3 regions of the Nocardia sp. NPDC057668 genome follow, and region 1 is predicted to be linked to each of the others. Evidence: riboswitches for the same ligand, from Rfam matches in the RefSeq annotation. Region 1 holds a riboswitch; each other region holds the start of a gene.
What was found. Region 1 has a riboswitch for S-adenosylmethionine ahead of ACFVBH_RS28500 (bifunctional o-acetylhomoserine/o-acetylserine sulfhydrylase). Riboswitches for the same ligand answer to the same signal wherever they lie in the genome.
Positions count from the first base shown of each region.

Region 2: it holds a riboswitch for S-adenosylmethionine, as region 1 does, so the genes downstream of both, ACFVBH_RS31160 (rhodanese-like domain-containing protein) here and ACFVBH_RS28500 (bifunctional o-acetylhomoserine/o-acetylserine sulfhydrylase) in region 1, are expected to answer to the same signal.
Region 3: it holds a riboswitch for S-adenosylmethionine, as region 1 does, so the genes downstream of both, ACFVBH_RS07810 (AfsA-related hotdog domain-containing protein) here and ACFVBH_RS28500 (bifunctional o-acetylhomoserine/o-acetylserine sulfhydrylase) in region 1, are expected to answer to the same signal.

Region 1 is NZ_JBHVIC010000005.1:190,957-200,292, reverse strand. It holds gene ACFVBH_RS28530 (DUF167 domain-containing protein) at 33-263, shown strand; gene ACFVBH_RS28525 (Uma2 family endonuclease) at 391-1,002, opposite strand; gene ACFVBH_RS28520 (tRNA (cytidine(34)-2'-O)-methyltransferase) at 1,159-1,635, opposite strand; gene ACFVBH_RS28515 (DUF3017 domain-containing protein) at 1,799-2,044, shown strand; gene ACFVBH_RS28510 (hypothetical protein) at 2,180-2,341, shown strand; gene ACFVBH_RS28505 (homoserine O-acetyltransferase) at 2,413-3,522, opposite strand; gene ACFVBH_RS28500 (bifunctional o-acetylhomoserine/o-acetylserine sulfhydrylase) at 3,564-4,898, opposite strand; SAM riboswitch class IV at 4,994-5,104, opposite strand; gene ACFVBH_RS28495 (TetR/AcrR family transcriptional regulator) at 5,117-5,812, opposite strand; gene ACFVBH_RS28490 (MFS transporter) at 5,948-7,444, shown strand; gene ACFVBH_RS28485 (hypothetical protein) at 7,793-8,452, shown strand; gene ACFVBH_RS28480 (BTAD domain-containing putative transcriptional regulator) at 8,601-9,336, shown strand, end outside.
Region 2 is NZ_JBHVIC010000006.1:95,168-104,503, forward strand. It holds gene fgd (glucose-6-phosphate dehydrogenase (coenzyme-F420)) at 1-127, opposite strand, end outside; gene ACFVBH_RS31140 (HAD-IIA family hydrolase) at 472-1,272, shown strand; gene ACFVBH_RS31145 (MarR family winged helix-turn-helix transcriptional regulator) at 1,294-1,758, opposite strand; gene ACFVBH_RS31150 (DJ-1/PfpI family protein) at 1,788-2,429, opposite strand; gene ACFVBH_RS31155 (O-succinylhomoserine sulfhydrylase) at 2,597-3,811, opposite strand; gene ACFVBH_RS31160 (rhodanese-like domain-containing protein) at 3,808-4,230, opposite strand; SAM riboswitch class IV at 4,246-4,361, opposite strand; gene ACFVBH_RS31165 (hypothetical protein) at 4,412-4,849, opposite strand; gene ACFVBH_RS31170 (FAD-dependent oxidoreductase) at 5,138-6,559, shown strand; gene ACFVBH_RS31175 (amidohydrolase family protein) at 6,664-7,536, shown strand; gene ACFVBH_RS31180 (DUF456 domain-containing protein) at 7,615-8,088, opposite strand; gene ACFVBH_RS31185 (CaiB/BaiF CoA transferase family protein) at 8,317-9,336, shown strand, end outside.
Region 3 is NZ_JBHVIC010000001.1:1,687,564-1,696,899, forward strand. It holds gene ACFVBH_RS07780 (Ig-like domain-containing protein) at 1-1,151, shown strand, start outside; gene ACFVBH_RS07785 (NADP-dependent oxidoreductase) at 1,344-2,357, shown strand; gene ACFVBH_RS07790 (hypothetical protein) at 2,697-3,275, opposite strand; gene ACFVBH_RS07795 (PucR family transcriptional regulator) at 3,472-4,677, shown strand; gene ACFVBH_RS07800 (hypothetical protein) at 4,909-5,748, opposite strand; gene ACFVBH_RS07805 (HAD-IB family hydrolase) at 5,742-6,482, opposite strand; gene ACFVBH_RS07810 (AfsA-related hotdog domain-containing protein) at 6,479-7,261, opposite strand; SAM riboswitch class IV at 7,277-7,390, opposite strand; gene ACFVBH_RS07815 (MFS transporter) at 7,547-8,773, opposite strand; gene ACFVBH_RS07820 (FMN-dependent NADH-azoreductase) at 8,751-9,336, opposite strand, start outside.

The sequences.
Region 1 (9,336 bases):
ACCCGTCCCCACGGGTTCGGAAGGAGCGCGCGATGCCCATCGTGGTCCGGGCCGTCATCAAACCCAACAGCAGGAAAGGCCCCCTGGTGGAGTCCCTCCCCGACGGGACGCTCCAGCTCTACGTCCGGGCCCCCGCCGTGGAAGGCAAGGCCAACAAGGCTGCCCTGGAACTCCTGGCCGCCCACTACGGAGTCCCCAAGACCGCCGTCCGCCTGACCGCCGGGGCCACCTCCCGCTTCAAAAGGTTCGAGGTCGACCGCTGAGCGTGTGAACAGCCCTGAACCGAGCCGAACAGTCGGGCGTACTCGGCGACCCGGTCCCGGTGATGCGGATCGACCACCCGATCGGTTCCGGGACGGTGGCCCGCGGCTCTGCGCCGGTCAGAAGGATCTAGTACTGCAGTTCGGACCAGGGAATGTGGATCGGGAAGGGGAAATCGAAGTCGATGCCGTTGGTGTCGGTGGGAATCCATTCTCCGGCGGCGATGTAGTTGGCCGGGTGCAGCGGGTGCACCCCGTCCGGCAGTACAGCCGGTGTGGTCTGCAGGCCGAAGGCCCGGACCGTTGCTATCGCGCTGGCTTCCGCGGCCAGATGGACTTCCCAGTACCAGGGGATCCCCGCGCTCGCGTAGCGACCCTTCTTCGCCTCGATATCCGATCGAGTGTTGGAGGGGGACAAGACCTCTCCGACCAAGAGCGCGTCCGACGCGCGCACATCCTGGTATGGCTGGTCCAGGCAGCGATGGACGAGGAAATCCGGGGTCAGGAAGTTGGACTTCCCGGTGTGTCCCAGGAAGACATTCGTCTCGGTCGTTGCCTTCCAGCACTGCTCCGGCTGATGCGTCATCGCATCGCGCGCGCACGTCCGCAGGCCACTCCACAGCAGGTTGGTGAAAGTCTGATGCTCGGCGGGGCCGCGTCGTAGCCACACCACACGCCCGTCCCACAGCTCGATCTGCTCGGCGATCTCCTCCGGGAGCCGCTCGAGTTCTTCCCAGGTCATGAATTCCGGCAGTTCCGGTTGCGGGTGCGGGATGGCCACGTCATCAGGGTAATCAGGCATCTCCGCGGCCTCCCGGGGTTTACGCGCTGGGGACGGTTTCGTCCTGATTATCGCGTGTCCGCCCCGCCGGGAGACCGCTCACCTCGCCGAAGGGCACTACACCGCGCCCGGGAAGCCCTGTTGGCGCCAGGCCTCGTAGACGGCGACGGCGGCGGCGTTCGAGAGGTTCATCGAGCGGCGGCCGGGGAGCATCGGGATCCGGAGCTGGTCGGTGACGCGGGGGTCGGACAGGACCTCCGGGGGGAGGCCGGTGGGTTCGGGGCCGAACAGGAGGGCGTCGCCGTCGGCGTAGGTGATGTCGGTGTTGCGGGTCGTGGCGGCGGCGGTGAAGGCGAACACCCGGGCCGGCTGGATGGAATCCCATGCGGCGGTGAGGTTTCGGTGCACCGTCACCGAAGCGAGGTCGTGGTAGTCCAGTCCCGCCCGGCGTAGCTTGGGCTCGGATAGGTCGAAGCCCAGGGGTTCGATCAGGTGCAATCGGCACCCCGTCCCGGCGGCGAGCCGGATGGCGTTGCCGGTGTTGGGCGGGATGCGCGGCGAGAAGAACACAAGATGGAACACGCCCACCAGCATCGCAGAACAAGAGAACCGTACTGTTCGCGGCCGGTGCGTGCGCGTGGCGGCGGGGGAGCCGGGTCCGGCGGGGGCGGTTAAGCTTCCGGGCGTGAGTGCAGCACATGCCGCCCCGGAGAGCCGGGGCAGTCGTCTCGGCCAGGCCCTGCGTGACAACCTGCCCATGGTGGTGATCGCCCTGGTGCTGGTGGTGGCCGTGGTCTTTCTGGCCTGGGACCGGTGGCGGCGCGGCACCTTCTTCTTCGGGGGCGCGACGTTGCTCGCCGCAGCCTTCCGGCTACTGCTTCCGACCGAGCGCGTCGGGCTGCTCGCGGTCCGCAGCAAACCCTTCGACGTGACGTGGCTGGCGGTGCTGGGCAGCGCCATCATCGTGCTCGCCGCGACCATCAACAGCCTCGGTGTCACCTAGACTCGCGGGTAACTCGAGTCATGCCTGTTTCGTACGAATTATCCTGACGCACTGTCGGTTTCGTTAGGGTGACGGCTCCGTAACCCCGGTACCAATTACGGGACGAACTCGCATCGTCCACGTACCCTGTTAGGCATGACAGCGACCTTCGACGACATGGAACTGCGGGACCTGGTCGGCCTGCTCTCTCTCGAGGAACAGCGCGAACTTCGCCCCGCCGTACTCCGTGTCCTGCACCGTTTGCCCGATCAAGAAGTACTGCGCCGCGAACTCGGCCGCCGCCTCACCGAGGTCTGAGACTCGATACAGCAATCCCCCGGCAGCAGGCGCTCCCGGGGGATCATTTGTTTAGAGCTTTGCTACCGCAACTAACGGCGTGCGGCCCGGGCCAGCTCCATGGTCTGCACCATGAGTTTGCCCACCGCTTCGGTCTCGGTGAGGAATCCGTCGTGCCCGTCACGGGAACGCACGATCTCCAACCCCTTGCACCCGGGTAGTAGATCAGCCAGTTCCTGCTGCGTGCGCAGCGGATACAGCCGATCCGAGTCCACGCCGCCGACCACACACGGCACCGTGGTGGAGCCCAGCGCCGCCTCGATGCCGCCGCGCCCGCGGCCGACGTCGTGCCGGTTCATGGCCTCGGTGAGCAACACGTAGGTGGCCGGGTCGAACCGCGAGATGAGCTTGTCGGCCTGGTACTCCAGGTAGCTCTGCACCGCGTAACGCCCACCGTCCCAAGGGTTCTCGTCGCCCTGGGCGCGGTTCTCGAAGCGGTGGTCGAGCTCGCCCTCGGTCCGGTAGGTCAGATGCGCGATCCGCCGCGCGATGCCCATACCGGTCATCGGCGCGGTGCCGGTGCCGTGATAGGCCCCGCCCTGCCAGTCCGGATCGGACCGGATGGCCGCGATCTGGGTGGTCTGGGTTCCGATCTGATCTGCGGTGGCACGCGCGCCCACCGCCAGCACCAGGGCCGACCCGACCCGCTCGGGATAGCCGACCATCCACTCCAGCACCCGCATGCCGCCCATCGACCCGCCGACGACCGAGGCCAGCCGGTAGATGCCGAGCAGATCGAGCAACTGCGCCTCCGCGGTTACCTGATCGCGAATGCTGATCTCGGGAAAGCGTGCGCCCCAGGGCTTTCCGTCCGCGGCGAGCGACGCCGGTCCGGTGCTGCCCTTGCAGCCGCCGAGCACGTTCGTGGCGATGACACACCATTCGCGGGTGTCGACCGCCGCGCCCTCGCCGACGATGCCGTCCCACCAGCCGGGCTGGGCGTGCTGCACGTCGGCGGGGCCGACCACATGTGAATCGCCGGTGAGGGCGTGCTCGACGAGGATGACGTTATCCGCGTTCGCCGAGAGTTCGCCCCACCGCTGCACCGCCAGGCTCGCGTCGGGGATGACGGCGCCGTTCTCGAGCCGGACCTCCCCGATCGCAATGGTGCAGAGCGTCCCGTCGGGCGGCGGCAGCAAGATGTCCGCCGCTGGACGAGAGGTGCTCGATTCAATGCTCACTATCAGCTCGCTGCCGCAATCAGTCCCGCGCGCAAATCCGCCAGGATGTCGTCGATACCTTCGATACCCACGGCCAAACGCACCAGACCAGGGGTGACGCCGGACGCGAGCTGCTCTTCGGGAGTCAGCTGGGAGTGGGTGGTCGAAGCCGGATGAATCACGAGCGAGCGCACATCCCCGATGTTAGCGACATGGCTGTGCAGGACCAGCGCGTCCACGAACTTCTTGCCCGCATCGACACCACCGGCCAGCTCGAACGACACGATGGCGCTCACGCCCTTCGGTGCCAGCTGTTTGCCACGCTCGAACCAGGGGGAGTCGGGCAGGCCCGCGTAGTACACGGACTCCACCGCGTCGTGCCCGCTCAGGAACTCCGCGACGGCCTGGGCGTTGGCCACGTGCCGCTCGACCCGCAGGCTGAGCGTCTCGATGCCCTGGCTGATCAGGAAGGCGTTGAACGGCGAGACCGCCGCGCCGAGATCGCGCAGCAACTGCACGCGCGCCTTGAGCGCGTACGCCGGAGCGCCCAGGTCGGCGAACACCACACCGTGGTAGCTCGGGTCCGCGGTGGTGAAGCCGGGGAAGCGGGGCTTGCCGTCGGCGTCGGTCACGGTCCAGTCGAAGGTGCCGCCGTCCACGATGACGCCCGCGACGGCCGAACCGTGGCCGCCCAGGTACTTGGTCGCCGAGTGCACGACGATGTCCGCGCCGTGCTTCAGCGGCTGGATCAGGTACGGGGTGGCGACGGTGTTGTCCACGATCAGCGGAACGCCGGCCGCGTGCGCGATGCCCGCGATGCCCTCGATGTCGAAGATCGAGCTGCTCGGGTTGGCGACCGTCTCACCGTAGAAAGCCTTGGTGTTGGGCCGGACCGCGGCTTCCCACTGCGCCAGATCGTCCGGATCCTCGACGAAGCTGACCTCGATGCCGAGCTTGGGCAGCGAGTAGTGGAAGAGGTTGTAGGTGCCGCCGTACAGGTGCGGGCTGGACACGATGTGGTCGCCGGCCTCGGCGATGTTCAGGATCGCGTAGGTCTCCGCGGCCTGGCCCGACGACACCAGCAGCGCCGCGACGCCGCCCTCGAGGGCGGCCACGCGCTGCTCCACCGCGTCCTGGGTGGGGTTCATGATGCGGGTGTAGATGTTGCCCGGCTCGGCCAGGCCGAACAGCGCCGCCGCGTGATCGGTGTCGCGGAAGGCGTACGAGGTCGTCTGGTAGATCGGCAGGGCGCGCGCGCCCGTGGCCGGATCGGGGGCCTGCCCGGCGTGGATCTGCTTGGTCTCGAAGGACCAGTTCGCGGGATCGAGGTTGGCAGCGGGCGCGGTCGAGTCACTCATGATTACTGCTCCAGGAAGAATCGCCGTATACGGCGGAAGGCTTGGGTTATCGGAAGGCGAATTGGCTTCGACAACAACACATCTCGGTGCCTCCTACAGTGCGCTTGCGCTCGGCCTTCGAGCGCCCGGTCTTCACCCGGAGCACCCCACCGCAGCTGGAGGGTTGCCGATCAGCGAGCCGGGGCTTGGCGCTGATGCTCTTGACCTGTTTCGGGATTCTAACGGTGCTCGGCCGCGATGTCGGCAATGGGGTTACCCACACTCGGAACGGCGCAAATACGGACGAACTCGTGATAGGCGGTGACCACCGCGTCGGCCATGGCGCGCGCGGAGTCGGCCAGCACCCCGTCGCAGCTCTCGAGCTCGGCCTCGCACTCCACCCCGGCCCGCATGATGGCGTGCCAGGTGCCGGTGATGAGCCGCACGTGCAGTGAATCCGGCCCGGTGCCGAGCCGTTCGCCGAGCACGGTCGAGGTCTCGCGCATCTTGTAGTCCGCGGCGTCGAGACTGCGGGCGCGCACGGCGGGGGAGTGCCGAATGATGTTCTGCATCTGCTGGAACCAGCGGAACGGCAGCGGTTCGTCGCGGTCGATGATGCCCTCGATCATCTCCAGGTAGCTGTTCAGTAGCGCCTGGAGTTCATTGCCCGTGACGGGCTGTCGGCGCAGATTGTCCGCCAGCGTGCCGCCGAAATCCTCGATCGGCGCGATGACGATGTCTTCCTTGCTGTCGAAATACCTGTTCACGGTGCGCGGGGAGACATCGGCGGCATCGGCGATCTGTTCGACCGTGGTGGCGTCGAAGCCGTGCTCGTCGCACAGGCGCAGCGCCACGTCGATGACCCGGGTGCGGGTCTGCTGCTTCTTTCGCTCGCGCAGTCCCGTGCGGGCGGTCGGCGATGACGGCTCGAACATGTCCCGATGGTAGCGCGGACCCGAGCAATGCTGTCCATGTACGCCAACTGTCGCAGTCGGACATTTTTCTCTTGACGCCAATTGTCGCATGATGCCACGATGGGCTCGGCTGTTCGGAGCAATCGAGGAGTAGGTATGACCGGCGGGACGGCAACGCTCGAACCTGACGAAATATCAAGTGAGACAAAAAATTCCGCGCGATGGTGGGCCCTCGGCGTCATCGCCGTCGCGCAGCTGATCGTGGTGCTCGACGCCACCATCGTCACCATTTCGCTGCCCTTCGCCCAGCAGGACCTGGGCATCAGTGACGGCAACAAGCAATGGGTCCTGACGGCGTACACGCTGATCTTCGGCGGACTGCTGCTGCTCGGCGGCCGTCTGGCGGACTATCTCGGCCGCCGGCGCGTCTTCATCGCCGGCCTGGTCGGTTTCGCACTGGCCTCCGCACTGGCCGGGCTCGCGCAGAACGGCGCACAGCTGTTCGCCGGGCGTGGTCTGCAGGGCGCTTTCGCGGCGCTGCTCGCCCCGGCGGCGCTGTCCCTGGTGTCGGTGACCTTCACCGAGGCCAAGGAGCGGGCCAAAGCGTTCGGCGTCTTCGCCGGGGTCTCGGCGGGCGGCGCGGCCATCGGCCTCATCGCGGGCGGCGCGCTGACCGAATACGCCAGCTGGCGCTGGTGCCTGCTGGTGAACACCCCGATCGCGCTGCTCGCCGTGCTGGGCGCGCTCGCCTTCGTGGTCCGGGACGTACCGGCCCCGCGGACCGGCGGATACGACCTGCCGGGTGCGATCACCGGCACCCTCGGCCTGGTCGCGGTGGTGTACGGCTTCAGCCGCGCCGCCGAGGACGGCTGGCTGGCCGCCTCGACCCTCGGGCTGCTCGCCGGCGGCGCGGTGCTGCTGGCGCTGTTCGTTTTCATCGAATATCGCAGCTCGAATCCGCTGCTGCCGCTGCGTATTCCGGGTGAGATCAATCGCGGCGGGTCGTTCCTCGTGGCGCTGCTGGTGCCGATCGCCATGTTCGCCATGTTCCTGAACCTGAGCTTCTACATGCAGATGACCCTGGGGTACTCCGCGCTGAAGACCGGTTTCGCGTTCATGCCGTTCCCGCTGGGCATCACGATCTCCGCGGGCATCACCAGCGTGCTGCTGCCCAAGCTCGGGCCGCGCCCGCTCATGCTGGCCGGTGCGGTGCTCGGGGCGTCCGGCCTCGTGTACATGGCGCAACTCGACTTCGGTTCCAGCTACGCCGCGGTCGTGCTGCCCGCGATGACGCTGATCGCGCTCGGCATGGGCCCGCTGTTCGTCTGCATGCAGACCACCGCGCTGCACCAGGTCGACGACGAGGACTCCGGTGTGGCCAGTGCGCTGCTCAACGCCGCGCAGCAGGTCGGCGGGTCCATCGGCGTCGCGCTGCTCACCACGATCGCGGTGCAGGCCGCCGAGCGGTACGCCACCGACAATCCGACGGTCGACAACCTGGCGGCGCGGGCCGCGATCCACAGTTACGACGTGGCCTTCTACCTGGGCGCGGTGTTCTTCGTGATCGCGATCCCGGTGATCGCCTTCATGATTCGGGACAAGCCGTCGAACCTGCTCGAGGGCTCGGAACGCCCGGTGCACGCGGGCGTCTGAGGTCGGCGCCGGCCGTCGATGGTGGAGGCCCGTGGGCACCGATCCCTCGTCCCGTCACGGATTCGCGCCGTGACGGGGCGAGGCTTCGGGGACGGGCCGCAACGGCAGTGACGCGGCGCGGCGCATCGAAGCCGCCGCCCGGATCAGGCACGGGGCGGCAGGATCCACGCACTTCCCTGCGATCTCCCGACCGCCGCGGGCATCGACAAGCTCGCCGATCTGGAGTTGATCGAACACGGGGAGGCGGCCACGTGGCCGATCGGTCCACGGGAGACCGGTCGCGAGCCGCGGCGGGGCCGCAAGTCGATCGCAAGTCGTGGTCAACAGGGGCGGCTCATGGTGGGTCGCATGAGCATCACCACAGAACTACCGGCGACCGACAGCGACTTCCGCTGGCGGGCATACGCATTGATCGGGGGCGGTGTGCTGTTCGCGATCGGCAACGCGCTGCACCCGCTGCGGCACTCCGAGGAGTCCGAGCAGGCGGCGACCTGGGTCGCGGCGCACGTGAGCTTCAGCGCGGGCGCGGTCCTCATGGCCGCCGGCCTGCCGCTGGTGACCGCGGCCTGGCACTCGCTCGGCCGGCCGAGCATCGCGCGACTGGCCGCCGTCACCCGCGCACTGCTGTATGCCGGTCTGGCCGTGGCCATTCCGATCGGGGGCTATCACGAGGCGTTCGTGGCTCCCCGGCTGTCCCATCACGAACAGCACGCCATCGAGACCGCGGCCATGCCGGTGAACGGGCCGCTCGCGGCCTGCTTCCTCGTCGGCTTCCTGCTGCTGGCGGGCTGCGCGTTCGCGGCCCCGAACACCCTGCTGGCCCGGCCCGCGGCGGCGGTGCTCGTGGTGTCGGTGCTGGTGATGGGCGCGGCCGAAGGGCTGCCGGGCGCGGAGGGCCTGTGGATCATTCCCGGCACGATCGCGGTGGGTCTCGTCGTGGCGTTCGCCGGGGTGCGGGCGCTGCGGGACACGGACGCGAGCACGCCGCGGGCGGCGATGAGTTCCTGAGTGAGGGTGCCGTTTTCGGCCGGCCGGGCTCGCGCGTGCCTTCCGTGTGATGGCTCGGGTCGCGCGATCCCCGGGTACTGGGCAACCTCGCGCGCGGGGCCGTTGCCGTTGGGGTTGCGAAATCGGCTGGGCGCGCGATGCTTCAGCCGTGGTGATCGTGGAACTGCTCGGGGCGCTGTGTGTCCGGGTGGACGGGCGGCCCGCGGTGTTGCGCGGGCCGATGCAGGGCGCGGTGCTGGCGCGGCTGGTGGCGGCGGGCGGGGAGGTCGTGTCGGCCGATCGGCTGATCGACGATCTGTGGGCGGGCGCGCCGCCGCCCAAGGCGGCCGGGTCCTTGCAGGCGCACATCTCGCACCTGCGGCGCGCGCTCGAACCCGAACGACCCGCCCGGGCGCCCGCCCGCGTCGTGGTGTCGCGGACCCCCGGCTACGCGCTCCAGCTGCCCGCCGCCGCCGTCGACGTCTGGCACTTCGAGCGGCTGTTCGCCGACGCGGCGGGCCACACGGACCCCGACACCCGCCATCGTCTCCTGGACACCGCGCTCGCCCTGTGGCGCGGCCCGGCCTACGCCGCCTGCGCCGATGCCGCCTGGGTCGCCGCCGAGATCACCCGCGTCACCGATATGCGCTGGACCGCAATGGAACAGCGCGCGCAGGCAGCTCTGGACCTGGACCGCCCCGGCGACGTCGCCGCCACCCTGCCCCGCCTGCTCCACGAACAACCCGGCCGCGAGGAAGCCGTCCGCCTGCTGGCCCTGGCCCACTACCGCCTGGGCCGCCAGCTGGAGGCCCTGGCCGTCCTGCGCCGCGCCCGCACCACCCTCCACACCGATTTCGGCATAGACCCCGGCCCACCCCTGCGCGCCCTCGAGTCGGCGATCCTGG
Region 2 (9,336 bases), on a different contig from region 1:
GCTGGAAATGATCGCTGACGGTGGCGCTGTCGAGGCCGTGCTCCTCGGCCGCCACCGCGATCTCCACCAGTTCCCGCGGGCCGAATTGTTCCGCCGACGCCTTGTATCCGAGTTTGAGGTCTGTCACCGCGCCACTCCTGTCGCCTTGTTGCGCTCGTTGTGCGGGCCAACCTCCCGCTGCCGGCCGCCCGGGACGCGACGTTGTCGTCGCGCCGGGCGGCTTACCTTCGCACGATAGTTCCGCCCCGGGCCCCGGTGTGCCGGGGGTCGCACCCGAGTGCTGCAACCGGCGCGGTCAGCGACCGTATTCCGGCTGCCGCACCTGGCGATTCGCCGTCGGCGACAGGTCCGGCCGTCGCTCCCGCGCCGCGGGCTGCCGAAATATCGCACGGTCGGCGGCAAGAGTGAAGAACGAGACAAAACCGGCCGCGCACGGGCGCAGCTACGCGGGGGCAAATTAGACTCGGGTCCGTGACCTCCACCGAAGAGCCGATCCTGTCCTATCTCACCGATATGGACGGCGTGCTGGTGCACGAGAACCACATGGTGCCCGGCGCCGACGAGTTCCTGGCCGAGTTGCGCGCCAACGAGATTCCGTTCCTGGTGCTCACCAACAACTCCATCTACACCGCCCGCGATCTGCAGGCCCGCCTCCGGCACACCGGCCTGGAGATCCCCATCGAGTCCATCTGGACCTCGGCGCTGGCGACCGCGACCTTCCTCAACGACCAGCGACCCAACGGAACCGCCTATGTCGTGGGCGAATCCGGGCTCACGACCGCACTGCACGAGATCGGCTACGTGCTGACCGACAGCGAGCCGGACTACGTGGTGCTCGGCGAGACCCGCACGTACTCGTTCGAGGCCATCACCACCGCCATCCGGCTGATCTCGGCGGGAGCGCGCTTCATCGCCACCAACCCCGACGCCACCGGCCCCTCGCGGGAGGGCATCCTGCCCGCCACCGGGTCGGTCGCCGCGCTGATCACCCGGGCCACCGGCAAAGAGCCGTACTACGTGGGCAAACCCAATCCGCTGATGATGCGCTCGGCGCTGCGCCGCATCGACGCACACTCGCAGTCCACGCTCATGATCGGCGACCGGATGGACACCGACATCATCTCCGGGCTGGAAGCCGGACTGCGCACGATCCTGGTGACCACGGGCATCTCCACCCACTCCACGGTGGAGCAGTACCCCTACCGGCCCACCGCGATCCTGCACTCGGTCGCCGATCTGATCGGTAAGACCAAGGCGCCCTTCGACGCCTGAGGGTCGGCCGCCGGGCGGCGCCTAGCTCGGCGGCCGGGGCTGCTCGGCTTCGAGAGCGTCCAACGCCGCGGAGAGCGTGGTGAGCGCGTCGACGATCTCGGCGAAGCGCTCGCGACCCAGCCGCGCGCCCAGTCGCGCCGAGATGTCCGCGTGCTGCGGGTGAATCCGGCGCACCGCCTCCCGACCGGCATCGGTGGCGGCCACGAGTTTGGCGCGCCGGTGCAACGGATTCGGCCGATACTCGGCGAAACCCTTGTCCACCAGCAGATCCGCTATGCGCTGCACGCTCTGGCGCGTGATACCCATCGCCCGCGCGATGCCGGCCACCGGCAGCGGCTCGCGCAGCACCGCGCCCAGCACCTGCCACCAGGCGGCGGTGAGCCCGGCCGGCCCGGCCAATTCCTCTGCGATGGCGAGGAATTGGCCGTTGAGCTTGAACGAGGTGATGGCCGCCGTACTGAACAGTTCCTGTTCGGGGCTCGTCATTGCTGTTCCCGTCGTGCGGAGGGTCTCCCCTAGGTGGTGGCGGCCGCCGCGCGGCTCTGTTCGTAGTCGGCCAGCGCGAAGAAGCCGGCCGGATCATTGTGGCCGTAGAGCCGATGCCAGGCGTCGAGCACGTGCGGTTCGAAGATGTCGAGCCGCGCGAAGATGGCGTGCGCGAAGTCGACCGGGGTGATACCGCTGGCGGTGATGAGATCGGCGTCGATGACCGCGGGCTCGTAGACGAAGCCCTTGCCGCCCGAATACTCGGTCATGGCAAGGTATTCCGCCGCGTTGCTGGTGTGCTTGCGCTCGTCGAGCAGCCCCTCGACCGCCATGCCCCAGGTCGCGCCGCAGATGGCCGCGACCGGAACCCCCGCCGCCAGGAACTCGCGCGCCGTGCGACCGAAGGCGGCCAGATCGCCGCGCTCCCAGGTCTCCGAACCGGGCAGGATCAGCATCTCGCTCATCGCCGGGGTCAGGTCGGCCAGCGTCAGGTCGGGCGTGACGCGCAGCCCGCCCATCGAGACCACCGGATCGGCGGTGAGCCCGACGGTGCGGACCTGCCAGGCGCCGGGCTCGCGGTGCCACAGCGTGCGGTTGATATGCGCGGTGGCGTGCCCGACCTCCCAATCGGCGAAGGTGTCGTAAACGGCCAGGTGCACTGTCTTTGCCATGACAGTATCCTGTCATGTTTGACAGGATGCTGTCAATACTCGAGGCGTGAATCGCCGCAACCTGCGGAAACATCCCACTGGAACGGCGAAGGGGCCGGAACCCTGACGGATCCGGCCCCTTCGGCCCGACTGTTCGAGCGGATCGGCTCGAGGCTTTCGCCGGCGGATCAGCCCAGCGCGCGATCCAGATCCGCGATCAGATCCTCGACGTCCTCGAGGCCGATCGAGATGCGCACCACGCCATCGGTGATACCGATGGCCGCGCGTCCCTCCGGGCCCATGGCCCGGTGCGTGGTGGTCGCCGGATGCGTGATCAGCGTCTTGGCATCGCCGAGGTTGTTCGAGATGTCGATGATCCGCAGCCCGTTCAGCACCTCGAACGCACGCTTCTTGGCCGCCTCCGGCGCCGCCTTCAGCTCGAAGGTCACCACCGTTCCGCCGCCGGACATCTGCGCCTGCGCCAGGTCGTACTGCGGATGCGACTTCAGGAACGGGTACTTCACCCAGGCCACCGCCGGATGCTGTTCCAGGAACTCCGCGATGCGCAGCGCCGAGTCGTTGGACTGGCGCACCCGCAGCGGCATGGTCTCCAGACCCTTGAGCAGCGTCCAGGCGTTGAACGGGCTCAGCGCCGGACCCGTATGGCGCATAAGGTTTTTCACCGGGCCGTCGATGTACTCGTGCGAGCCCAGGATCGCGCCGCCGAGCACCCGGCCCTGACCGTCGATGTGCTTGGTGCCGGAGTAGACCAGCACGTCCGCGCCGAGCTCGAACCCGCGCTGCAGCAGCGGGGTCGCGAACACGTTGTCCAGCACCACCTTCGCGCCCGCGGCGTGCGCCAGATCCACCACCGCGCGCACGTCCACCAGGGACTGCATCGGGTTGGACGGGGTCTCGAAGAACACGGCCTGGGTCGGCACCGAGAGCGCCTCGGTCCACTGGTCCAGATCCTCGCCGTCGACGAAGATGGTCTCCACGCCCCAGCGCGGCAGGATCTCGTTGGCCACCACGAAGCAGGAGCCGAACAGGCTGCGCGCGGCGACCAGGCGGTCACCGTTGCCCAGCAGCGCGGCCAGGGCGGTGAAGACCGCGGACATGCCGCTGGCGGTCGCGAAAGCCGCTTCGGCGCCGTCGATCAGGGCCAGCCTGTCCTCGAACATGGCGACCGTGGGATTGCCGTAGCGCGAGTACACGAAGTGCTCGATATCGCCGGTGAAGGACGCCTCGGCGGCCTCGGCGCTCTCGTAGACGAAGCCCGAGGACAGGTACAGCGCCTCGGAGGTCTCCTCGAAACCCGAGCGCCGCAGACCGCCGCGCACACTGAGCGTGGCCGGGCCGACGCCCTCGGGCAGCGGCTTGTCGAACGCGCCACCGGTGATCATGACTGCCTCCACGGAAGTCCGTCCGCGCGCCAGCCCTCGACGCCGCGGTGTCCCTGCGCGTCGAGCGCGCCCTCGAAACCCTCGAGCACATTGAACGAAGGAGCCAGCCCGAGCGCGGTCGCCGCGGTGGCCGCCCCGATGGAGCGCTGCCCGGAACGACAGATGAAGATCACCGGCGCGTCCGAGTCCGCGGCCCGATCGGCCAGCACCTCGCGGAGCTGATCGACGAACCGGGCATTGCGCGCGCCGCTGGTGTCGACCCATTCGATCAACGCCGTCGGGCGGCCGATGCCGCTGGTGTCGGGCACGCCCACGAAACGCCATTCGGCTTCGGTGCGCACATCCACCAGCACCGCATCCGGGTTGTCGCGCAACAGTTCCCACGCCTGCGTCGGCGTGATGTCACCCGCGTAGCTCACTTCGAACCTCCTGTGAATCCGCACTTGCCGCACCGTTGCCCGATGCGCGGCCAGGTCGTCACCCGGAGCACCCCACCGCGGAGGAGGGTTGCCGACCAGCCAGCCGGGGCTTGGCGCTGGTACTCATGACCTGGGTTGAGATTGACCGACATGTGGCCTCACTGTCAAACCATGATCCAGGTCAGGAATTGCACACCAGCCAGGCGCCGTCGTTCTTGGTGAAAGTCCAGGTCGAGGTGGAATCGCGGTCGTCCGAGCGCCAGGTCACCTGGGCCGTGGCGCGCTCACCCTCGATATTGGTGTCGGTCACCCGCACAATCGTGGATTTTCCGGCCTTTTCGCCCTCCGCCGGACGCATCGGGGAGCGCTGTTCGTCGAAGCCGGGGCACGCGGTCGACGGATCGAGGACGTCGGTGCCGCTGCGGGATTCGATGAAATTTCGGGCGGCGATGCCCAGCCGGTCCTTGTCTGTGACATTCTTCTCAGCCGGCGACAGCAGCGCCGACGCCACGATGCCGATCACCACCAGAACCGTGATGCCGATGGCGATCAGGAACGGCAGCATGGTTCTGGACTCGCGCTGATCGATGCGTTCGGGCTGGTCCTCGTCCTCGCTCATGACTTGATCATGCCTGGTCGAGACGGGTGTCCCGGCGGCGACACCGGCCCGCGCGCGGGGAGAGCATTCCCACAGTTCACCGCACCGGCGCGGGGAGTGGCGGCCGCCACCGATAGAATCGGCGCAATTCCCCCGCGAGGCCGGGAATGGCAGTACAGAGCAGCAACGCTGCAGCTTCGGGGGCCGTAGGGTGGTTCACTCGAAGCCAGGGCGTCAACTTAGCCTAAGCTAAGAACGACGGCTGAGACTTGACGGCAAGATAGTTTTCGACCAAAGGGTGCGCGAAGAATGACCGAACAGCTTGCGGGAACCGATGCAGCGACCCGCCCGCTTCGCATTGCGATCGTGGGCGCGGGCCCGGCCGGAATCTACGCCGCCGACGCGCTGATGAAGTCCGATACCCCCGCCGGTTTCGACGGGGTGAGCATCGACCTGTACGAGCGCATGCCCGCGCCGTTCGGTCTGATCCGCTACGGCGTCGCGCCCGATCATCCGCGCATCAAGGGCATCATCACCGCCCTGCACAAGGTCCTGGACAAGCCGCAGGTCCGCCTGCTCGGCAACATCGACTACGGCGTCGACATCACCCTGGAAGACCTGCGCTCGTTCTACGACGCGGTCATCTTCTCCACCGGCGCCAACGCCGACCGCGCGCTCGAGATCCCGGGCATCGACCTGGACGGCAGCTTCGGCGCGGCCGACTTCGTCTCCTGGTACGACGGCCACCCGGACGTGCCCCGCGAATGGCCGCTGCACGCGGAGAAGGTCGCGGTCCTGGGCGTCGGCAACGTCGCCCTCGACGTCGCGCGCGTGCTCGCCAAGACCGGCGACGAACTGCTGCCGACCGAGATCCCGCCGAACGTCTACGACGGTCTCAAGGAGAACAAGGCCGTGGAGGTGCACGTCTTCGGGCGTCGCGGTCCCGCGCAGGCCAAGTTCACCCCGCTCGAGCTGCGCGAGCTGGATCACTCCCCGACCATCGAGGTCATCGTCGATCCCGAGGACATCGACTACGACGAGGGTTCCGAAGCCGCGCGCCGCCACTCCAAGCAGGTCGACATGATCTGCAACACCCTCGAGCAGTGGGCCATCCGCGACGTCGGCAACCGCCCGCACAAGCTCTTCCTGCACTTCTTCGAGAACCCGGCCGAGATCCTGGGCGACGCCGACGGCAAGGTCGTGGGCCTGCGCACCGAGCGCACCGCCCTGGACGGCACCGGCAACGTCAAGGGCACCGGCGAGTTCAAGGACTTCGACGTCACCGCGATCTACCGCGCCGTCGGGTACCTGTCGCAGAACATCCCCTCGCTGCCCTTCGACGAGCAGGCGGGCACCGTGCCCAACGAGGCCGGTCGCGTGCTCGGCAACGAGGACGCCGACGGCGCCGAGCGCTACGTGCCGCAGACCTACGTCACCGGCTGGATCAAGCGCGGCCCGGTCGGCCTCATCGGCCACACCAAGGGCGACGCCAACGAGACCATCGCCTGCCTGCTCGACGATGTCGCGAACTTCGTCCCGGCCCCCAAGCCGGAACTGGACGCGGTCACCGAGTTCCTCGAGGGCAAGGGCATCCCCTTCACCACCTGGGCCGGCTGGTACCGCCTCGACGCGCACGAGCGCGCCCTGGGCGAGCCCGAGGGCCGCGAGCGCGTGAAGGTCGTCGAGCGCGAGGACATGCTGCGCGCCAGCGAGCCGGACAAGGTTTCCTGATCCACCGCTTCCCGGACGCAGTTTCCTGACCGCCTGACCTGGCCGAATCCGCCAGGTGGACAAGGTCTTACGCACTTGTCACCTTCTCGAGGCATGCTGATCAAGTGTTCGATGCCCATGTCCACATCATCGATCCGCGGTTCCCGCTGATCGAGAACGAAGGCTACCTACCCGACCCCTACACCATCACCGACTATCGGCGGCGCATGTCGCGCTACGACATCGACGGTGGTGCGGTGGTCAGCGGGTCCTTCCAGGGCACCGATCAGAGCTATCTCCGGGCCGCCCTCGCCGAACTGGGCGAGGGCTGGGTCGGGGTGACCAACCTCGACGTGGACGCCACCGACGCGGAGATCGTGGATCTGGACCGCGCGGGGGTGCGGGCGCTGCGGTTCAACCTCAAGCGCGCGGGCGGGGACATCGTCGGGCTCACCATGCTCGCGCTGCGCGCCTTCGATCTGGTCGGCTGGCACGTGGAGCTGTACATCGACGGCTCCATGCTCGGCTCGCTGGAACCGGTCATCACCAAACTGCCCAGGCTGTCGATCGACCACATGGGCATGTCCGACGAATGCCTGCCGTATCTGCTGAACCTGGTCGATCGTGGCGCCAAGGTGAAAGCGTCCGGCTTCGGGCGGGTGTCGATGGACGTGCCCTCGGCGCTGCGCAAGATCCACGCGGTCAGCCCCGAGGCGCTGATGTTCGGCTCCGATCTGCCCGGAGCGCGGGCCGGGCGGCCGTTCCGCAACACCGATATCGACCTCATCGCCGAGACCGTCGGCGGCGATCTGCACCGGGTGCTCGAGGACAACGCGCGCGCCTTCTACCGGCTGCCGGTCAAGACGCGGCCGCTCGAGGATCCGGCCCCGACCCGGCCGCTGCACGGACCCGACGCGCCGACGCTGCGGCTGCATCGCTCCCAGCTGCCGAAACCGCCGGCGCAGGACACGATTCCGTTCCGCCGGATCGAGCGCTGACCGAATTCGGCGCTCGCACCGGCGGATTCGACCGGACAGCTTCGGCCGCATCGGTCCGACGGCTTCCGACCGGCTCGGTCAGACCGCGACGGCGGCGACCACCCAGATGCCCGCCGCGAGCAGCGCGCCGAACAGCTCCACCAGCATCGAGAGCCCGACGCCCTTGAGCGCGTGCACCGTCGACTGCCAGGCCGGCTGTTGCACGCGCAGCCGCTGCAGCTCCGAAACGTAGACGCCGACAACGAATCCCAGGAACAGCCCGATCACCGGCACCACGAAGAAGCCGATGATGCCGAGCACCGCGCCCAGGATCAGCGAACGGCTCGGCACCCCGGCCTCGCGCAGCTTCGCACCCGGCCAGGTGTACTTGATGATGCCGCTGATGACGAGAAACGTTGTGCAGACCGCGAATACGGTCCAGGCGGTGGCCCCGCCGGTCATGACCGCCCAGACCAGGATCGCGGCCAGGATGAGAATCACCCCGGGCAGGATCGGCACGATGACCCCCAGCAGGCCGATCAGAATCGCGAGGCCGACCAGCACCTCACCCATTGCGCTCAACTTACGGTCCTCCAGGCTCGTGGTTACCCGCATTGTCGCCCAGCACGGGCGTCCCTGTCCGGGCAAAGTCGGCGAAGTAACCGGACGACCTGGGCGAATAGCCGCGGGGCCGAATTGTGGCGGCACTCACCACGGGAGCCCGCGCGGCTATTGTCATACTGTCAACACGTGCGGCCAGAGCCGGCTCGCACAGGGATCGACGATGAACCGAGGTAGGGCGTGAGCACACCATCCACCGCCAAGCAGGGCCCGCTCGCGGGTGTCCGCGTAGTCGAATTGGCCGGTATCGGCCCGGGCCCGCACGCGGCGCTGCTGCTGGCCGACCTCGGCGCGGATGTGGTGCGGGTGCAGCGCCCGAACCAGCTGCCCGGCCAGATGGAGCGCCCGCAGTGGCGCGGCCGGACCATTGTGGAGGCCAACCTCAAGGATCCGGCGCACATCGAGCAGGTGCTCGACCTCATCGAGAAGGCCGACGTGCTCATCGAGGGCTTCCGGCCCGGCGTCACCGAGCGCATGGGCCTGGGCCCGGACGCCGCGCTCGAGCGCAATCCGCGCCTGGTGTACGGCCGCATGACCGGCTGGGGTCAGTACGGCCCGATGGCCGACCGCGCCGGGCACGACATCAACTACATCTCGCTGACCGGCGTGCTCAACGCCATCGGCCGCAAGGGCGAGCGCCCGGTGCCGCCGCTCAACATGGTCGGCGACTTCGGCGGCGGTTCGATGTTCCTGGTGTTCGGCATCCTGGCCGCGCTGGTGGAACGGCAGAACTCGGGTAAGGGCCAGGTCATCGACTCCGCGATGATCGACGGCTCGCTCGCGCTCTCGCACATGATCTGGGGCATGAAGGGCATGGGCCTGTGGTCGGACGAGCGGGGCACCAACCTGCTCGACACCGGCATGGCCTTCTACGACACCTACGAGACCTCCGACGGCAAGTACATGGCGGTCGGCTGTATCGAGCCGCAGTTCTACGCGGAACTGCTGAAGGGCCTGGAGATCGACCCCGAGGGCCTGCCCTACCAGATCGATCCGAACGGCCAGGACCAGCTGCGCAAGCTGTTCACCGACAAGTTCAAGACCAAGACCCGCGACGAGTGGTGGGCGATCTTCGAGCACACCGACGCCTGCACCACCCCGGTGCTCACCTTCACCGAGGCCGAGCAGAACCCGCACATCCAGGCCCGCACCGGCCTGATCGAGATCGAGGGCGTGGTGCAGCACGCGCCCGCCCCGCGC
Region 3 (9,336 bases), on a different contig from region 1:
CGTGTTCCTCGGCTACCTCGAGCGAGATACCGCCGACCGCCGCACCACCGCCGCAGGTCATCACGATCACGCCCGCCGGCGGGGCGGAGTTCGTGAATCCCGCGCTGCCGGTCCGGGTTTCCACCGACCACGGCATCCTCGGCACGGTCACCATGACCGACGACACCGGCCGGGTCCACGAGGGCGCGCTGACGCCGGACAAGACGGCCTGGACGCCGTTCGAACCGCCGGGATACGGGCACGGCTACACGATCTCGGCCACCGGAATCAGCGTCACCGGGCCGACCGGACCGGTCACCTCCACGTTCAGCACGCTCACCCCGGCCAATCAGACCAGGGCCGCCCTCAAGACATCGGGCGGGCTGCTGCTGGCCGAGGGCGGGATCTACGGCGTCGGGACGATCATCCGCGCGCATTTCGACGAGGACGTGCTGGATCGGGCCACGGCCGAGAAACACCTGGTCGTGACGACCGCGCCCAAGGTCGAGGGCGCCTGGCACTGGCTCGACAACCGGCTCGCGCACTGGCGGCCGCGCGACTACTACGCGCCGGGCACCAAGGTCACCGTGGCTGCGGATCTGTACGGGGTCGAGCTCGCGCCCGGGCTGTTCGGGCAGGAGAACTCCCGCGTCGGGTTCACCATCGGCCCGGCGCACGTGTCGATCGCCGACGACAACACGCACATGATCGACGTCTTCGAGAACGGCAACCTGATTCGCAGCATGCCGACCTCGATGGGGATGGGCGGATCCACCACCGTCGGCGGCAAGACGATCTCGTTCTGGACCCAGCCGGGGATCTACACCGTGATGGACCAGGCCAATCCGATCATCATGGACTCCTCTTCCTATGGGCTGCCGGTCAATTCGCGGCTCGGGTACAAGGAGACGATCGGCTGGGCCACCCGGGTCAGCACCGACGGGATCTACGTCCACGCGCTCGACTCCACCATCTGGGCGCAGGGCAATTCCGATGTGTCACACGGGTGTTTGAACCTCAGCAGTGAGAACGCGCAGTGGTTCTACGAATTCGCGCTGCCGGGGGATGTGCTCGAGGTGCGCAACACCGGCGGTGATCCGCTGGACATCTGGCAGGGCGGGGACTGGGGCGTGCCGTGGGATGTGTGGGTGGCGGGCAGCGCGCTGCGGTAGCTCCACCGCACCGAGGCAGCTCCGCCGCGCTCGCTGTAGGCCGCCGGGTGCGCGGCGGTGGAGTGCGCTCCGGCAGGCCACCTGGCGCGCCGCCGCGGTCCACTGAGCGGGACACGCGTCCCGAATAGCGGTGGGGCGGAAGGCCCGATGTTCCACACTGGGACGGTCGCCCATCGAAAGGTCGCACCGCCGATGAAGAGCACCCGAATCGTCCTGGCTTCCCGGCCGACCGGCATGCCCACCGCCGAGAACTTCCGCACCGAAACCGCCGAACTCGAACCGCTCCGGCCCGGGCAGGCGCTGCTGCAGACGCTGTACCTGTCGCTCGACCCCTATATGCGCGGGCGAATGAGCGACGCGCCGTCGTACGCCGAGCCGGTCGCGGTCGGCGACGTGATGTGCGGGGCCACCGTCTCGCGCGTGACCGAGTCCACCGACCCGGCCCTGCGTCCCGGGGACTACGTGCTCGGTTACGGCGGATGGCAGACGCACTCGGTGGAGTACGTGCAATACCTGCGCAAGCTCGATCCGGCCGAGGCTCCCCTGAGCACCGCGCTCGGGGTGCTGGGCATGCCCGGGTTCACCGCGTACTCCGGCCTGCTCACCATCGGGCAGCCGCGGCCGGGCGAGACCGTGGTGGTCGCCGCGGCAACCGGGCCAGTCGGGGCGACAGTGGGCCAGATCGCGCGGATCAAGGGCGCACGCGCGGTCGGCATCGCGGGCGGGCCGCGGAAGGTGGCGTTGCTGCGCGAGAAGTTCGGGTTCGACGCGGCCCTGGACCACCGCGCGCCCGACTTCGCCGAGCAATTGGCCGCCGCCACCCCCGACGGCATCGACGTCTACTTCGAGAACGTCGGCGGTGCGGTGCTGGATGCCGTTCTGCCCCGGCTGAATTCGTTCGCGCGCATCCCGGTGTGCGGGCTCGTCTCCTCCTACAACGACACCGAACTCCCGCCCGGCCCGGACCGGCTCGGCCAGCTCATGTCGCTGATCCTGCGCAAGAGCCTGACCCTGCGCGGGTTCATCCAGACCGAGTTCCTGCACCAGTTCACCGAGTTCTACCCCGACGCCACCCGCTGGCTCGCCGACGGCAGCCTCACGTATCTGGAGGACATCGTCGACGGGCTGGAGAACGCGGTACCGGCGTTCCAAGGGCTACTGACCGGCAAGAACCTGGGCAAACTGGTGATCAAGGTCGCCGACTGACACGTGGGCGTGCGCCCGGGCGCGAGCACGGGCCGGAACACGGTGGGTCGACCGGCCGATGACCGACGCACGACAACTGAGGCCGGCCCTCACGGGGGGGAGGCCGCTCGCCCGAGCGAGAACACAGCTCGGCATGGCGCGACGAACAGCCGAAGACCGACGCACCACAACCGAGGCCGGGGGCGGTGAGCTACCGCAGGCCGACCCGAAGCCGGGGCGGATGGACCCGGGGCCACGCACCCGAAGGCGGGCGCGGGCGACCGGGGTTACAGACCGGGCCGATGTGGGTTCGGTCGCCGAGGAAACGCCGCGGCCGAGTGCTGGAGAGCGGGCGGGCGGTCACTTCATGGCGGTTATGTAGGGGCGCAGGCCGAGGGTGATGTCCACGCAGACGGCCAGGAGGATGTCGCGTTCGGTCGCGTCGGGCGGGGTGCACAGCAGCAGGCGGGTGCCGAGCAGGGGGGTGTCGCCTTCGGAAGCGCGGACGACGTGCAGGCGGGCGAACTTCTCGCCCATGCGGTCCAGGACGTGCAGGCGGAACAGGGCGGGTGTCTCGGCGTCGCTGGGGGCGGGGACGAAATGGAACAGCGGGCCGGCGGTGGCGGCGACGGCGGTGGAGGTGTCGCCGCGCTGGATCGTCGCGATGGCGGTGCCGTCGCTGCGGGTCAACCGGGTGGGCGCGGTGGTGCGGGAGCGAACGAGCAGCGTGGAGCCGTCGGAGTAGGTGATGCGGTGGGTGCCGGTGCCGGCGGTGTGGAAGCCGAACAGCGCCGCCGCCCGGGCGGTGCGCCCACTGCTGCCGCGGACCGCGACGGCGAGCGGGTCGCCGGGGCCGCTGTGAAAGGTGATCTCCAGGCTCCGAGAGGTGCGCGCGACCCGCCCCTCGATCATTGTCGAACCGGTTCGCGGGGCTGACATGGCACAGATGGTAGGCCGGAAGCCCTCGTCCACGAGGGTGTTTCGCGTGCGGCCCAGCGGAAACCGGTGCGGCCGGGACGATATGGACACGGGCGTGGCGCGCTCGCGCGGCAACCACCGCCGCGCGCACGGCGGGACGGGTCCGCGCAGGTCACGGTGCGCGGGGAAATCATGGCGGACGGTACGATCATCGCCCATGAGCACCCCGACACCCCCGCCCGAGGGCTTCCTCGCCCGGGCCAGCGTCGCCTTGCTCGAGCGCCTCGACGCCTTCGTCGACCGGGTGGCCACCGAGATCGAACGCACCGTCCCGGTCTACGGACCCGGTGCGGAGGTCTCCCCCGAAGAGCTGCGCCGTACCACGCGCGAGAACCTCCAGGCGGTCTTCGGCTATCTCGCGGGCAACCCGGGTTCGGGCACCGCCGCGCCGCACGGCACCGGCCAGCGCCGAGCCGAGCACGGCGTCCCGCTGCCCGCGATTCTGCGCGCCTTCCGGATCGGATCCGGCGTGATCTGGGACGAACTGGTGACCATGGCGGGGGCCGACCCCGAATCCAATCGCGAACTGCTCACCCGGGCCACCGACATCTGGAAGCTCGTCGACGACTACTCCCAGGCGCTCACCGCCGGGTACCAGGAGATGGTGACCGAACAGCTACGCCGCGACGCCCGCGCCCAGGACGCGGCGCTGGACGCGGTGCTGGGCGGCCAGGCCGACGGACCGCGGCTGTGGGAGTGCGCGCGCACCCTCGGTCTGCCGGTGCAGGGCGAATTCGTGGTGGTGATGGCCGCGACCGGGAACGCCACCGAGGAAGCGCTGCCCGGCATCGACAAGGCGCTGTCCATGCTGGGGGTGGCCTCCGCCTGGCGGGTGCGCGCGGACCATCACATCGGAATCGTCACGCTCACAGCACGATTCACCCAGGCGCGACTCCAGGGCATGCTCAGCGAGCGCGCCGTGGGCCGGGTCGGGATCGGCTCCCCGTTCGGCGGGCTCGCCGAGGCCGTCACGGGTCTGCGGCAGGCCGAACTCGCTTGCGCGGCAACGCAACCGGGATCCCGCGAGGTGCTGCGCTACAGCGACGCGTTGATCCAGGTGCTGCTGGTCGGCTCCCCCGAGACCGCCGTGACGCTCACCGGCACGGTGCTCGGCCCGCTGCTGGCCCTGCCCGACCACGATCGAGACGTGCTGCTGGACACCGTCCGGGCCTGGTTCACCCACGACGGCGAGGTCTCGGCCATCGCCGCCGCCCTGTTCTGCCACCGCAACACCGTGCGCTTCCGGCTCAATCGCGTCGCCGAACTGACCGGCCGCCGACTGACCGCACCGCACGCGGCGACGGAGATTCACCTGGCGCTCGAGGCGCATCGCCTGCTGGCCGGCACCGCCGCGGAGCGCTGAAAGCACCGGGCGCCGAGGGGGATACGGGGGTGAGCCGATCGCGGCGACCGGGCGGGTGCGCGATCGGTTGCACGCCGGGCACACCACCTCGCACCTGGGCGGCCCGCCCCGGCTGCCGCACACCCGGCTTCACCGATGCGGGCGGCTGCCGCCGGGGTCCGCCACCAACGGCACGGCACGGCGCCGGCCGCGCGGTCACGGGGACCACGCGGCCGGCGCCTCGATGGGTTGTCAAGCGGTGCGGAACTCCTCGAAGGTCGGGGTGGGCAGCTTCAGCTGGGCGTGGATGTCCCCGCCCAGGCCGAAGTGGCCGATGGCCCCGCCGTAGTTCTGCTGGTAGCTCTGCCAGAGCACCACGACGCTGATGACGCGGTTCGCACCCGGCGCCGCCGGATCCGGGAACGGATTCGGGAGTTTCGCGTGATACGCGCCCGCGCCGGCGGCATCGGTGACGAACACGTTCGGCACCCCGAGCGGGCCCGGGCGGGTCGGGGCGTCCGGATCCAGATCCTTTGCGCGCAAAGACATCACGGTGTAGAGCGAATCGGGGATCAAGTCGGTGAACTCGAAGCGGAACTCACCGTGATGACCATCCTCGCCCACGCTCACCTCGAGTGTGCCGCGGGCGCGCAGCCACTGCTCCAGGGTGATCGGAGAAGTGAGTTTGCGTCCGTCCTCGGGCCGCAGATCCGGGATCGGCGTCTCGTGGAACGCATAGCTCGGACGGCGGACCGATTCGGCGTCGGGTCGCTGATCGGGAGCGAACACGATGGGATAGTTGTTGGCGGGCAAGGGCAGCGGCAGGGTGTAGAGCACGCTCTCCGCATCCGCCCGCGACAGCTCCGCGTCGAGTTCGCGCACGATCGTGTACGGCGCGGACGCGCCGAACTCGGGCACCGGGGTGTCGGCGGCCACGATCGCCCGCCCCCACCGCCGGGTCACCGAACCATCCGGGCCAGCGTCGTTCAGGAAGCCGACCACGATGAAATCGCCTGCGGCGTCCAGCACTTCGCTCGGCGGATACAGCGGACCCTGGGTGGTCGGGGTCAGCTCATAGGTCTTGCTCACCATACGGACACCGCTTCTTTCTCCGACAGCAGCCGGCCGGGCGCGCCGACCGCGGCGCTGACCCGATCGCTCAGATGGACCCAGCCGTGCGTTCCCGCCCGCTCCAGCAGGACCGGGTCCTCACCCCGGAAGCCGGCGTGCGCCACGGCCGACAGGAACGGCAGATCACTGGCGTGATCGCCGTACCCGAAGGTGTTCTCGAACTCGATTCCGTGCTCGCGCAGGAACTCCGAGACCGCGTCCGCCTTGGCCGCGCCGATCATGGGACGCAGAACCTCACCGGTCAGCAGGCCGTGATCGTCCACCACCGGGACGGTGGCGATGAGCCGGTCCGCACCCAGCGCCGCGGCGACCGGGGCGATGGCCGCGGCGAACGAACCCGACAGCAGCACGGTCGTCACACCCGATTCCCGATGTGCACGAAGCGCTTCCACCGCATCGGTGTAGTACGCCGCACCGCCGGACTCGAACTCGGCGAACCAGCGCTGACCGGCCTCGGCCAGTTCCGCACCCGGAACCCCGCGATAGGCGCGGTAGTAGTGCCGGTTCACCTCCTCGCGCGGCACACCCGCCGCCGCGCGCTCCTTGATCTCACCGGCGACGCGCGCGTAGCGCGCGCCGTCATCCCCGTGCTCGGCGAGCCAGAAGCGCAGGAACGTGAACATGCTCTTGACGGTGATGAGGGTTTCATCGACGTCGAAGAACGCCGCCGCGCGCACCGGCGCACCGGCGCTCACGCGACCTCGTTCAGGTGCGCGGCGATGGCCTTGGCGGCCTTGTGCCGCTCGATCCGGCTGATGCGATCGTTGGGCAGCGCCGCGTACGCGATGCGGGCGTCGGCGACGTCGTTCCCGGCCTGGCGCACCCGCACCTCGATCGAGAACTCCAGCTTGGCCGGATCCTCGATCGAGATCGGGGTGAGAACCGCGTGCAGGGTGCCCGGCAGCGGGAACAGGAACGAGGTGAAGTTCAGCTCGATGCTATTCCAGACGATGTAGAAATGCTGCTCCGGCCAGCGCCGGCCGTACTCGAGTTCGAACGCCCCGAGGAACAGCTGGCGCACCGCCTCCACGATGACGATGCCCTGCACGTGCTCACCGGTCTGATGATCCAGCAGCAGCTCGTTGTCGCCGTGGATGCGCAGATCGGCACTGAACTCGGTCGCTGAATCCTGAACCAGGTTGGCCAGCAACACATTCGAGTTCTGGTACTTGTGCACCTGATGCCGCGGCGCCGGCTCGGCGACCGCGTCGAGGACTCGCAACCCGGCGGGCGCGTGAATGGCCGCCACGTGCTCGATGTAGTCCAGGTCGTGCCGGGTGATCCCCTGCCCGATCCGAACGATGAGCGGCTCGGCCGCTTCCCGCAATCCCCCGCTCCGCAGCACGGCCACCAGACCGGAGACCGTGAACGCCCGATTGTCCACCGCGAGACCACGGAATCGATCCGCCACCAGCACCACTTCGCGCAGGGTAGCGGTTTCCGGGGTCGCCGAAGAGAGTTGGGCTACAGACATTGTTTCCTCCGAGAGCGAAGACGCTTATGGCGACGCGTTCGCCGCCATCCGGTCGTCACCCGGAGCACCCCGCCGCCACTGGAGGGTTGCCGCCCAGCAAGCCGGGGCTTGTCGCTGGAACTCATGACCGTGATCGAAAACTTATGTGGCACTGCGTATTACCAACAATGATTCAAACCAGCGTGGTCGAAACCAGCTCCGGCGGAACGGGGGACGCCACTGGCCCCCGCCGAAAACCGGTTCCGGCGCGACGCCGAGCCTGCGGTGACATGCACTCGGAGCACCTCAGACCGGAACGGCCGACCGCACCCCGGTCGAGGCGGCGGCGAGCGCCGCGCCCGTCAGCGACAGGACGGCGATGGCCAGGGCAACCGACGAATACCCCCTATGCGCAACAAGATTGGCGACCTGCGGACCCGCGCTCGCACCCAGGAACAACGCGAAGGTGTAGAGCGCGGTGGCCGCTCCCCGGGCCGCACCCGCCTGCGCCGCGATGGCCTGCACGGCGGCGGGCGCCGCCACCGCGATGGCCGCCACGAACACCAGCAGCCAGGCCGCCACCCAGACACCGCCCAGCGGTACCGCGGTGATCGCCGCCGCGATCCCGGCGATGCCGAGCGCACCGATCACCCGGGTCGCCGGCGCGATGACGCCGAGTCTGCCCGCCAGGATCGGCACCGCGACCATCGCGGGAATCGCACTGGCGCGCAACGCCAGCAGCGCGCCGTTGCTCGAACCGACCCCGTCGGGCGGGGTCAGCTGGATACCGGTGTAGATGCCGACGAACGAACCGAGCACGGCCAGGCAGCTGAGATACAGCAGCACCAGCCGAGGCCGGCGCAGCAGGCCGCCGAACGGCGCGAACACCGCGCGCAGCGTCCCGGCCGGACCCGGCGCGGGCGTGTCCGGTGCGATCGACCGCTCCGGCCCCGGTTCGAGCACGAACCGCAGCACGCCCGCCGAGATCGCGAAAGCCAGTGCCCCCGTGACGAATATCGCATGCCAGCCCCACGCGTTGCCCACCAGCTGCGCGAGCACCTGCGCCACCACACCGGCGGCGAGGAAGGAGCTCGTCAGGCAGGTGAGCGCGAAGATTCTGCGTTCGGGAGCGATGCGTTCGGAGAGATAGGCGAAGGCCGCGGGTGCGAAGAACGACGCCGTCAGCCCCTGCACCACCCGCGCCGCCAGGCCGGTTGCCAGGCCCGGGGCCAGCGCCACGATCAGCGAACCGCCCACGGTGGCCAGCAGGCCGCCCACGATCACCGGTCGCCGCCCGAACCGGTCCGAGAGCGGTCCGGTCACGAGAAAGCCCGCGCCGTAGGCCAATCCGAACGCCGTGGTCGTCCAGGTCACCGCGGATCTGGAGGTGTCCCAATCCTGCGCGAGCCGATTCAGCACGGGCAGGACCACATACAGCTGCCCGACCACGAGAATGCCCACCGCGCAGACGGCCCCGACGGTCCGGGCGGCGGGCGCCCAGCGGGCGGGTTCAGTATCCGGCGGCGAGCTCACGCGCGCGCTCCTGTGCCGAGGCGAAGCCCGCCGCCGCGTCCTCGGTCAGAACCGTAGGGGCGAAACGGATCTCGGCGGTGTCCTTGATACCGACGAAGTTCAGCCAGTCCGCCACGAACGGGGTGGCGAAGTCGGAGCCGAACTCCACCGGCACGCCGGGCCGGTGCACGCCGCTGGTGTAGACGGTCACCGCGCGCTTGTCGGTGAGCAGGCCCGAGTAGCCGCTCTGCGAATCGAAGGCGAAGGCCCACCCCGGCTGGGTGACGATGTCGACCCACTGCTTGAAGACGTAGGGCACGCTCGCGTTCCAGATCGGAATGTTCACCACGTACAGGTCCGCGGCCGCGAAGCGGTCGAAGACCGCGCGCGCCCGCTCCCACGCCGCCACCTGCTCGGGCGTCTGCTCCTTTCCGGTGAACAGGGCGAGTTTGGCTTCGGCCGCGTGCGTGCCGAATTCGGGCAGGTTCGCTTCGAACAGGTCGAGGGTGTCGACGGTCAGCTCCGGGTCCCTGGCGAGCAGACCGTCGATGAAAGTCCGGGCCAGCGCCCGGGACTGGCTGAGA